One region of the Kitasatospora sp. NPDC015120 genome, then DNA from elsewhere that is predicted to be linked to it. Evidence: riboswitches for the same ligand, from Rfam matches in the RefSeq annotation. Region 1 holds a riboswitch; each other region holds the start of a gene.
The links. Region 1 has a riboswitch for cobalamin ahead of ACF1AK_RS21545 (ribonucleoside-diphosphate reductase subunit alpha). Riboswitches for the same ligand answer to the same signal wherever they lie in the genome.

Region 1 (3,263 bases):
GCACCAGCCGGCGGTGCTCCTTGACGTCGAAGTTGGGCGTGAAGCTGTTCACCCGCAGCGACACCACGTAGTAGACGACCGTGAAGAACAGGAACGGCACGCAGAGCCAGAACCACGACCCGAGGGAGTACAGCTCGGCCTGACTGACCACCAGGCACCCGAAGCTCACCATCGAACAGAGGGTCAGCACCCACTGGTGGCGGATGGTGTAGCTGTACTTCTCCTGCGAAGTGGGCGGCGCCGGCAGCAGCATCGCGGGGACGGGCTCGCCCGTTCCGCGCCGGCGCCCCGCCGCTCTGCGCCGTCTGCTGGTCGCATTGACGGCAGCGCTCACCGCGCGGTACCTCCTGCTCGCTGATTCCCCGTCGGGGCGGCCACGGGGGGACGCATCCCTCCCCCGAGGGCGGTCATCCTATCCGACCGCCCCGGGCGCCCTTCGCGGGCCGTCCCGTCCCCGCCGGGGGTCAGCCGGTGTGGGATCCCCGGGCCAGCAGGACGTCCTTCGTACGCTCCGCCAGCGCGCCGGCGGCGGCCGTGGCGAGCTGGTCGCTCTGGTCCGTCCCCTGCTTCAGCGAACCGGCCACCGTGAAGTAGCCGAAGCGGCCGATCGACGCGTGGGTCTCGGTGCAGCCGGACTTGTCGGTCACGCAGAACACCGGGACGCCGGTGCCGGACAGACCCTGGATCAGTCCCGCGTGGCGGCCGATCGCCCGCTCCGCACCCGCCTTGTTGTCGAAGACCGCGACCCCGACCGTGACGGCGCTCTCGCCGCTGACGTACGTCGCGCGGACCAGCGAGCGGCAGGTGTCGTCGCCGAGCGCCAGGCCGAGTCCGCCGGTGGTCGCCTTGGAGCAGGGGGCGGTGGAACCGGTCACCTGGCGGGTCCACACCTTGCCGTCGACGGTCCGGGTCTGATCGGGGAACAGCGTCGCCGCGTCGACCGGCAGCTTGTCGGTGGCGGCGTCGGAGATCACCGCCACCGCCTGCTCGGTGGGCGTGGCGGTGGCGGACGGGGTACCGGCGGTGGTCCCGCTCGCGGCCGGCTTCGGGCCGTCACCCTTGTCCCGGCCGTTGATCCACACCCCGGCCCCGACGATGCCGCCGACCAGCACGGCGGCGACGACCACCGCGCCGATCCACAGCCGCTTGCGGCGGCGCGACTCGTCGGCGTGCCGGTCCGCCATGGCGTTCCAGTCCGGCTCGGCCGGGGCCGGCTGCGGCGGCTGGGCGCCCTGCTGCGGCCAGCCGGCGAACGGGGGCGCGGGCTGCGGTCCCGGCGGCGGTCCGGCCTGCGGCCCCGGCGGGGGGCCCTGCGGGGGCCCCGGCTGCGGGTACGGCACCGCGCCGGACGGCACATGCGGCGCCACCGGCGGCTGGGCCTGCGGCGGCACCCCCGCCCCCGGCTGCACGTACGGCGTCGCAGGCGGCCCGAACCCGCCGGGCGGCGGCACCGGCGGCTGCCCCGGCTGCGGCACCTGACCCGGCGCGCCAGGCTGCTGACCCTGCCCCGGCGGCACGGCCCTACCGGCCCAGTCCCCCGGAGCGCCCGTTCCCTCGCTCATGTGCCGAGATCGTAGGGCATGCACCCGACGGGGGACCGTCCCGGTGACCAATCCGTTTCGCAACGGACCCCGCCGCGGGCACCCCGCGGCCCCGCCCCGGTACCACCGGTCATCGGAGCAACACGCCACGCTGCACAACATGTGGTGTCGCATCCAGCGAGCACCACTAGATGTATGCTCATCCCTGCTGTCGACGCAGGGGAACCCGGTGCGAGTCCGGGACTGCCCCGCAGCGGTGTGCGGCCGCCTCCCGAGGTGCGCCGCGAGTCCGAGTACCTGCCGACGGCGTGCCGACGCCTCCCCGCAGGGGCCATGGCACCAGCACCACCTTCCGGGCCTCGCGGGCGGGCCGGGGACGACACGCGCGCGACGCCTCCGGGCCGCGCGGCGGTCTCCCCTGCCCCGAACGGTCCGGCCCGAGCCACCCCCGTCGCCGCCGCCAGGAGAGAGCGCCTTGACCACCGCTGCCTCAGCCACCCTGCCCGCCCAGGGTTCCAGCTCCGCCCCCGCCGACCCGACGGTCTCCGACCCCGGCGGTGCGCTCCTGCGCCTCCTGACCGACCGCAGCGCCGACCTCCCCCAGGCCGACCCCGGCCATGTCGCCGCCGCCGCGCTCCGCGGCCGCCACGCCGGCTCGGACTTCGCCGAGCTGCGCGGGCTGGCCGTCGACGCCGCCGCGTCGATGATCGCCGAGGACCCGCAGTACTCCAAGCTCGCGGCCCGCCTGCTCGCGCTGGAGATCGTGGACGAGGCGGCGAGCCAGGGCGTGGTCTCGTTCTCCACCTCGATCGCGGTCGGCCACGCCGAGGGCCTGATCGGCGACACCACCGCCGCCTTCGTCGCCAAGCACACCGCCGCCCTGGACGCCCTGGTCGACCCCCGGGGCGACGACCGCTTCGAGTACTTCGGCCTGCGCACCGTGCAGTCCCGCTACCTGCTGCGCCACCCGATCACCCGCAAGGTCGTCGAGACCCCGCAGTACTTCCTGCTCCGCGTCGCCTGCGGCCTGGCGGTCGGCGACACCGAGCAGTCGGTCGCCGAGGTCGCCGAGCTGTACCGCCTGATGAGCCGGCTGGAGTACCTGACCTCCTCGCCGACCCTCTTCAACTCCGGTACCCGCCACCCCCAGATGTCCAGCTGCTACCTGCTGGACTCCCCGCTGGACAACCTGGACTCGATCTACTCGCGCTACGCGCAGATCGCCCGCCTGTCCAAGCACGCCGGCGGCATCGGCCTGTCCTACTCCCGGATCCGCTCGCGCGGCTCGCTGATCCGCGGCACCAACGGCAAGTCCAACGGCATCGTGCCGTTCCTGCGCACCCTCGACTCCTCGGTCGCCGCCGTCAACCAGGGCGGCCGCCGCAAGGGCGCGGCCTGCGTCTACCTGGAGACCTGGCATGCCGACATCGAGGAGTTCCTGGAGCTGCGCGACAACACCGGTGAGGAGGCGCGCCGCACCCACAACCTCAACCTGGCGCACTGGATCCCGGACGAGTTCATGCGCCGGGTCAACGCCAACGCCGACTGGTCGCTGTTCTCCCCCGCCGACGTCCCCGAGCTGGTCGACCTGTGGGGCGAGGAGTTCGACGAGGCCTACCGCAAGGCCGAACTGGCCGGCAAGGCCGTGCGCACCATCCCCGCGCAGACCCTCTACGCCCGGATGATGCGCACCCTCGCGCAGACCGGCAACGGCTGGATGAC
Region 2 (3,263 bases), on a different contig from region 1:
GGATCGACTCCAGCAGCTCGCCGAGCGCCTGGTCGGCGATCTCGGCGGCGATCCGCAGGTCGGCGATCTCGTGCTCGTCCTTGACCACCCGCAGCCGCTCGACCGCCTGGCCGACGTCCACCAGCCGCACCCCCTCGGCCAGCCCGGCCACCGCCCGGTGCCGGGTGACCGTCAGGTCGTGCTCCTCCACCGCCAGCCCGGCCGCCCCCAGCCGCGCCGCGGCGGAGGCCGCGGCCAGCGCGGTGTCCGAACCGGCGGTCACCGGCAGCCGGGTGACGTCGGGGGCGATCAGGTGCTCGCCGGTGTCGTCCGGCGGCAGGTCGTCCGGCAGCGCGAGCAGCGCCCGGTCCCGGGTCAGCAGCAGGGTCGCCCCGCACGGCGGGCAGCCGGTCAGGTACCGCACGTTCGCCGCCCGGGTGATCAGCGCCGCGTCGGCCCCGGAGGCACCGCAGTGCTCCCGCAACCGCTCCCGGCGGCCCGCGTACGCATCAGCCATGCGTCGAGCCTACGAACCCGGCCCCCGATCCGCCCGCCGAACGCCCCCACCCGGGCAGCCCCGGCCGCCCGCCCGGACCGCTACTCCGCGGGCTCCGGACTCCACTTCCGCTCCACCCCGGCCAGCCGCCAGTAGGCGATGGCGGCGGCCCAGACCACCACGAACAGGGCGACGATCGCGTAGCCGACGTTGTCCAGCGAGATGTCCGCGATCCAGCCGGTCACCGGGTCGGTGAGGTCCAGCTTCTCGTGCAGCACGCCGACCAGCTCGATGGTGCCGATGACGAAGGCCACCGCGATGGACAGCCCGGTGATCGTCAGGTTGTAGTACACCTTCCGCACCGGGTTGGAGAACGCCCACTGGTAGGCGAAGTTCATGAAGGTGCCGTCCAGCGTGTCGAACAGGCTCATCCCGGCCGCGAACAGCAGCGGCAGGCAGACGATCGCGTACCACGGCAGGCCGGAGGCCGCGCCCGAGCCGGCCATCACCATCAGGGTGACCTCGGTCGCGGTGTCGAAGCCCAGGCCCAGCACCATGCCGACCGGGAACATCTGCCCGGGCCGGGTGATCGAGCGGGTCGCCCGGTTCAGCACCCGGGCCAGCAGGCCGCGCGCGTTCAGGTGCGCCTCCAGCTCGGCCTCGTCGAAGCGGCCGGCGCGCATCGAGCGGAACACCCTGAGGATGCCGAACAGCGCCGCCAGGTTGAGCGCGCCGATCAGGTACAGGAAGACGCCGGAGGCCGAGGTGCCGACCATGCCCAGCCACTGGTGGGTGGACGACTCGTCGTCCATCAGCGTGTTGGCCAGCTGCGCTCCGCCCGCCACCAGCGCGGCCATCAGCACCACCATCGAGGAGTGCCCGAGCGCGAACCAGAAGCCCACCGAGACCGGGCGCTTGCCGTCCGCCATCAGCTTGCGGGTGGTGTTGTCGATCACCGCGATGTGGTCGGCGTCGAAGGCGTGGCGCATGCCGAGGGTGTAGGCGGTGATGCCCAGGCCCACCCCGAAGACCTGGGTGCCCACCTCGTACTCCTCCGGCGCCACCAGGAAGATCAGCGTGCCGAACGCCACCACGTGCATGGCGAGGATCACGCCCAGCAGCCCGGCGGTGCGCAGGGTGTCCTCCCGGCGCCAGCGGAAGGCGGGCAGGGCGGCGGGCGACGCCGCGGCGGCGGCGGTTTCGGGCAGGGTCATCTGGGGATCACGCTCCAGCACCTCGTGGAATGACGTCGTGAGATGCCGTGGCCGGTCTCCTGGCTTACGGGGCTCCCGTACCCGCCTTCCCAGGCGCGCGAAGCGCCCAGTGGCGTCCTGGGTACGGACACTCTCCCCCGATCACAGTGGCGAGGGCCGCTCCGGACTGGGACCCCTGAGGGTCCGTCACCGGTCTTCCCGAGCACCACGGCGGGCAACACCGTAGGGGCCGGGGGCGACCCATGCAAGGCTGCGCACCTACGCAGGTGTTCAGGATCACAACCCCCTGCCTGCCAGAATGGGCCGCATGCATCTCGTACCGGCCGACCGCGCGGGCCACCGCACCATCGACGGCCACCGGGTCTGCGAGGCCATCGCCGCGATCGGCGACACCGCCCACGTCCGCTCCTGGGCCGAGCGCTTCGCCCTGCTCGCGGACCCCGGCAGGCTCGCCCTCCTGCTCGCCCTGCACCGCACCGGCCCCCTCGCCGTCACCGACCTCGCCGTCGCCACCGGCATGCGCGACCCCGCCGTCTCCCAGGCCCTGCGCCTCCTGCGCACCGCCGGCGTGGTGGCCGGCGAGAAGGAGGGCCGCGTCGTGCGCTACCGGCTCGTGGACGCCACCCTGCGCCCCCTCCTCGACCAGTGCGCCGGTGACACCCCCGCCGCAGCGGCCGGCTGACCGCCGGGCGGGCCGCTCGGCGCCCCCGCGGCCCGTGCGCTCCCTGCGCCCGGGCCGGCCGCCCCGGGCCGGGCCCACGGGCGCAGCCGGGGCCGGATCAGGCCGTCGTGCGGGACGGCTGGCAGGTGGGGCACCAGAAGAGGTTGCGGGAGGCGTGTTCCTCGGTGCGGATGCCGGTGGCGCAGACCAGGCAGGGCTGGCCGGCGCGGCGGTAGACGTAGACCTCGCCGCCGTGGTCGTCGACGCGCGGGGGGCGGTTCATCGCCTCGGGGGTGTGCTCGGGGCGGACGGTGTCGATGCGGCCGGCGACGGTGCCCTCGCGCATCAGGGCGACCAGGTCGGCCCAGAGGGCGTCCCACTCGGCGCGGCGCAGGGAGCGGCCGGGCAGCCGGGGGTCGATGCCGTGGCGGAACAGCACCTCGGCGCGGTAGACGTTGCCGACGCCGGCCAGCACCTTCTGGTCCATCAGCAGGGCGGCCACCGTCGTACGGCTGCCGGCCATCCGCCGCCAGGCGGCTTCCGGGTCGGCGTCGGCGCGCAGCGGGTCCGGGCCCAGGCGGGCGGCGACGGCGGCCTTCTCGGCGTCGGTGATCAGGGCGCAGGTGTGGGGGCCGCGCAGGTCGGCGTAGTGCTCGTCGTTCTCCAGGCGCAGCCGGACCAGGCCGACCGGCTCCGGCACCGGGCCGTCGGCGGTGTCGCCGAAGGTGAAGCCGCCGTACAGGCCGAGGTGGACGTGCACCCAGGCGTCCTCGCCGAAGCCGAGGAAGAGGTGCTTGCCGGTGGCCTCGGCCGCGACCAGCTCCCGTCCGTCGATCAGCTTGGCGCCGTCCGCGAAGCGGCCCTGCGGGCTGCTGGCGCGGACCGGCCGGCCGCCGAAGGCGCGGTGACTCTC
Region 3 (3,263 bases), on a different contig from region 1:
GCACCGGCTCCAGGCCGCGTTCGCGCAGCCAGGCGAGGTCCGCGACGGTGGCCCGGGTTCCGGGCAGCACGACGAGGTCGGCGTCGGCCAGCTCCTCCGGGCGGGTGGCCCAGCGGACCAGCACGCCGGGCTCCTGGGCGAGCGCGTCCAGGTCGGTGAAGTTGGACAGCCGGGGGAAGCGCAGCACGGCCACCCGCAGCACGTCCGCGCCGAGCGGGCCGCGCGCGGCGGTCCGGTCGACGACGGTGGACAGGTCGAGCGAGTCCTCGGCGTCCAGCCACAGGTCCGCCAGCATCGGCAGGGTGCCCAGCACCGGACGGCCGGTCAGCCCGCGCAGCATCTCCAGGCCCGGGGCGAGCAGCCGCGCGTCGCCGCGGAACTTGTTGACGAACCAGCCCGCCACATGCCGCTGGTCCTCGGCCGACAGCAGGGCCAGGGTCCCGTACATCGCCGCGAACACCCCGCCGCGGTCGATGTCGCCGACCACCACGACCGGCAGTCCGGCGGCGGTGGCCAGGCCCATGTTGGCGATGTCGCGGTCGCGCAGGTTGATCTCGGCGGGCGATCCCGCGCCCTCGCAGACCACCACGTCGAAGCGCCGGCGCAGGTCCGCCAGGCACTCCAGGGCGCGTTCCAGCAGCACCGGCTTGCGCTCGCGGTAGTCCAGCGCGCCGACCTCGGCGACCGGCCGGCCCAGCAGCACCACCTGGCTGCGGCCGTCGGCCCCGGGCTTGAGCAGCACCGGGTTCATCGCCGCCTCCGGCTCCACCCGGGCCGCCTGCGCCTGCATCGCCTGCGCGCGGCCGATCTCGGCGCCGTCGGCGGTGACGAAGGAGTTCAGCGACATGTTCTGCGCCTTGAACGGCGCGACGGCGACACCCTGCCGGGCCAGCCAGCGGCAGATGCCCGCGGTGACCACGCTCTTGCCGGCGTCCGAGGTCGTCCCGGCGACCAGCAGCGCCTTGCTCATGCCCCACTCCTCCGCATCCCGCCCAGGGCCGCCCGGAGCAGCAGGTGCCCGGCGACCGTCGTACCCAGCGCCAGCGCGCTCACCCGCCGGGAGAGCACACAGGCCCGTTCGATGTCGTCCACCCCGACCGGCCGCAGCTCCCCGCCCAGCACGGGGCGGTGCTCCACCCGTTCGCCGTAGCGCAGCGTCCCGCCGAGGCGCACGCCCACCGCGCCGGCGAACGCCGACTCGGCCTGCCCGGCGTTCGGGCTGGGGTGCGCCGAGCCGTCGCGCCGCCAGACCCGCCAGGCGGTGCGCGGTTCGGGGGCGGCGGCCACCGTGAGCAGCGCGGTCAGCCGCGCGCCGGGCCAGCCCGCCACGTCGTCCAGCCGCGCCGAGGCCCAGCCGAACCGGGCGTAGCGGGGCGAGCGGTGACCGACCATCGCGTCCAGGGTGTTCACCGCGCGGAACGCCAGCAGGCCGGGGGTGCCCGCGAGGCCGCCCCAGAGCAGGGCGTTGACCACGGCGTCGGCGGTGTTCTCGGCCACCGACTCGACGACCGCGCGGGCCAGCTGCTGCTCGTCCAGCGCGCTCGGATCGCGTCCGCACAGGTGCGGCAGCCGCTCCCGGGCCGCCGTCAGGTCACCGGCCGCCAGCGAACGGCCGATGGTGCGGGCCTCCCGGGTCAGCGAGGTGCCGCCGAGCACCGTCCAGGTCGCGGCGGCGGCGAGGGCGGCCCGGGCGGGCGGGCGGCGGGCCAGCAGCCGGTCGGCGGCGAGGGCGCCGGCCGCGACGGTGCCCACGGCCAGGGCGGTGAAGGCGGTTCCGGCGGCGCGGTGGTCGCGCCAGAGCAGGCGTTCCAGCCGGGCGGCGGCGGTGCCGAAGCCGGCCACCGGGTGGCCGCGGCGCGGGTCGGCGAACCGGGCGTCGGCCAGGTACCCGGCCACCGCGCCGGCGCCGAAGGCGGCGGCCCGGGTCAACGGGCGCACGGCAGGGCGCAGCATCGCGTGCGTGTCCTCACTCAGGGTCCGCGCCCTGGATCGACGAACCGGGGGCGAGAGTCTCCTGGCTTCCGGGTCGAACGCACCTCCCGGGCCTTCCAGCGGCTTCTGACGGCCCGCCGTGGCGTGTTCCGGTCGTGCTCCCCGGTGACAGTGGCGGGACCGCGCCGGACTCGCACCGGCTTCCTCTGCATGCCTCCGTATTGGCTGAAGGATCCCATCACGGGCCCGAACCGGGAGTCAACCGAGGTCGTCGGGGGTGTTGGTCACACGCCGGGCCGTCCCGCCGCGCCGCTGTGACTTTCCTCCCGGAACTACCCGTACGGCCGTGTCCTGCTGGCCTCCCTGCGCCCGCGCGAGTGGACTGAGGGTGGGTCGGGGCGGCGAGACCGGACACCGAGCCAGACACCGAGCACCGGGGAGCGAGTATGCGTTGGGGAATCGCGGCCACCGTGGCGGCCGCCGCCGTCGGCACCGGGGCCGCCGTCCTGGTGATCGGCCGCCGGGCGTCCGAGCGGATGGTCCGCCCGGCCGGGGCCGCCCGCGTGCGGACCGGCCCGGTGCGCGTCCAGGCCCTCGGCGCGGGGCGGGTCACCTTCACCCGCACGCCGGTGAGCGAGCGCCCCGGCCGCTGGGCCGTCGAGTGGGGCGAGGACGGCCATGCGGTCGTCGAGGAGGTCCTGCACCGTGACGAGAAGGGGGTCACCCGCCGGCTGGTGCGCGCCGACCGGGGCACCCTCGCCCCCGGCACCGAGGTCCGCTTCACCCCCCGCGTCCACCTCGGCGACCCGGGCCGGGCGCTCGGGCTGCCGTTCGCCGAGACCGCCGTCGAGGGCGAGCTCGGCGCGATGCCCGCCTGGCGGCTGGGCGGCAAGCGGGGCACCTGGGTGGTCCTGGTGCACGGGCCGGACGCCGACCGGGCCCAGACCCTGCCCGTCCTCCCCGAGCTGCAGCGCCTCGGCCTGCCCGCCCTGGTCGTCACCTACCGCGGCGACGCCGGCGCCCCCGCCTCCCCGGACGGCCTCGGCCACTTCGGCGAGACCGAGTGGCGGGACGTCGAGGCGGCGGTGCGCACCGCCCTGGACGCCGGCGCGGGCCGGGTCGTGCTCCACGGCTGGTCGCTCGGCGCCACGATGGCCCTGCACACCGCCGCCCGCTCGGACCTCGCCCCCGCGATCAGCAGCCTGGTCCTGGACTCGCCGGTGCTGGACTGGCCGGCCACCGCCCGCCGGGGCGCGGCCCGCTCCGGCTTCCGGGGCGCGGCCGCCGAACTGGGCGCGCTCGCGGCGCAGGGCCGCACCGGCGTGGATCTG

Region 2: it holds a riboswitch for cobalamin, as region 1 does, so the genes downstream of both, ACF1AK_RS16615 (HoxN/HupN/NixA family nickel/cobalt transporter) here and ACF1AK_RS21545 (ribonucleoside-diphosphate reductase subunit alpha) in region 1, are expected to answer to the same signal.
Region 3: it holds a riboswitch for cobalamin, as region 1 does, so the genes downstream of both, ACF1AK_RS31015 (cobalamin biosynthesis protein) here and ACF1AK_RS21545 (ribonucleoside-diphosphate reductase subunit alpha) in region 1, are expected to answer to the same signal.

Annotation. Positions count from the first base shown of each region.
Region 1 covers NZ_JBIBVJ010000009.1:45,957-49,219, reverse strand. The annotation lists gene ACF1AK_RS21555 (glycosyltransferase family 2 protein) at 1-172, opposite strand, end outside; gene ACF1AK_RS21550 (hypothetical protein) at 465-1,562, opposite strand; cobalamin riboswitch at 1,720-1,861, shown strand; gene ACF1AK_RS21545 (ribonucleoside-diphosphate reductase subunit alpha) at 2,041-3,263, shown strand, end outside.
Region 2 covers NZ_JBIBVJ010000006.1:8,855-12,117, reverse strand. The annotation lists gene ACF1AK_RS16620 (M24 family metallopeptidase) at 1-496, opposite strand, end outside; gene ACF1AK_RS16615 (HoxN/HupN/NixA family nickel/cobalt transporter) at 577-1,689, opposite strand; cobalamin riboswitch at 1,721-1,914, opposite strand; gene ACF1AK_RS16610 (ArsR/SmtB family transcription factor) at 1,997-2,371, shown strand; gene ACF1AK_RS16605 (Fpg/Nei family DNA glycosylase) at 2,469-3,263, opposite strand, start outside.
Region 3 covers NZ_JBIBVJ010000022.1:22,459-25,721, forward strand. The annotation lists gene ACF1AK_RS31010 (cobyric acid synthase) at 1-970, opposite strand, end outside; gene ACF1AK_RS31015 (cobalamin biosynthesis protein) at 967-1,953, opposite strand; cobalamin riboswitch at 1,987-2,199, opposite strand; gene ACF1AK_RS31020 (alpha/beta hydrolase family protein) at 2,379-3,263, shown strand, end outside.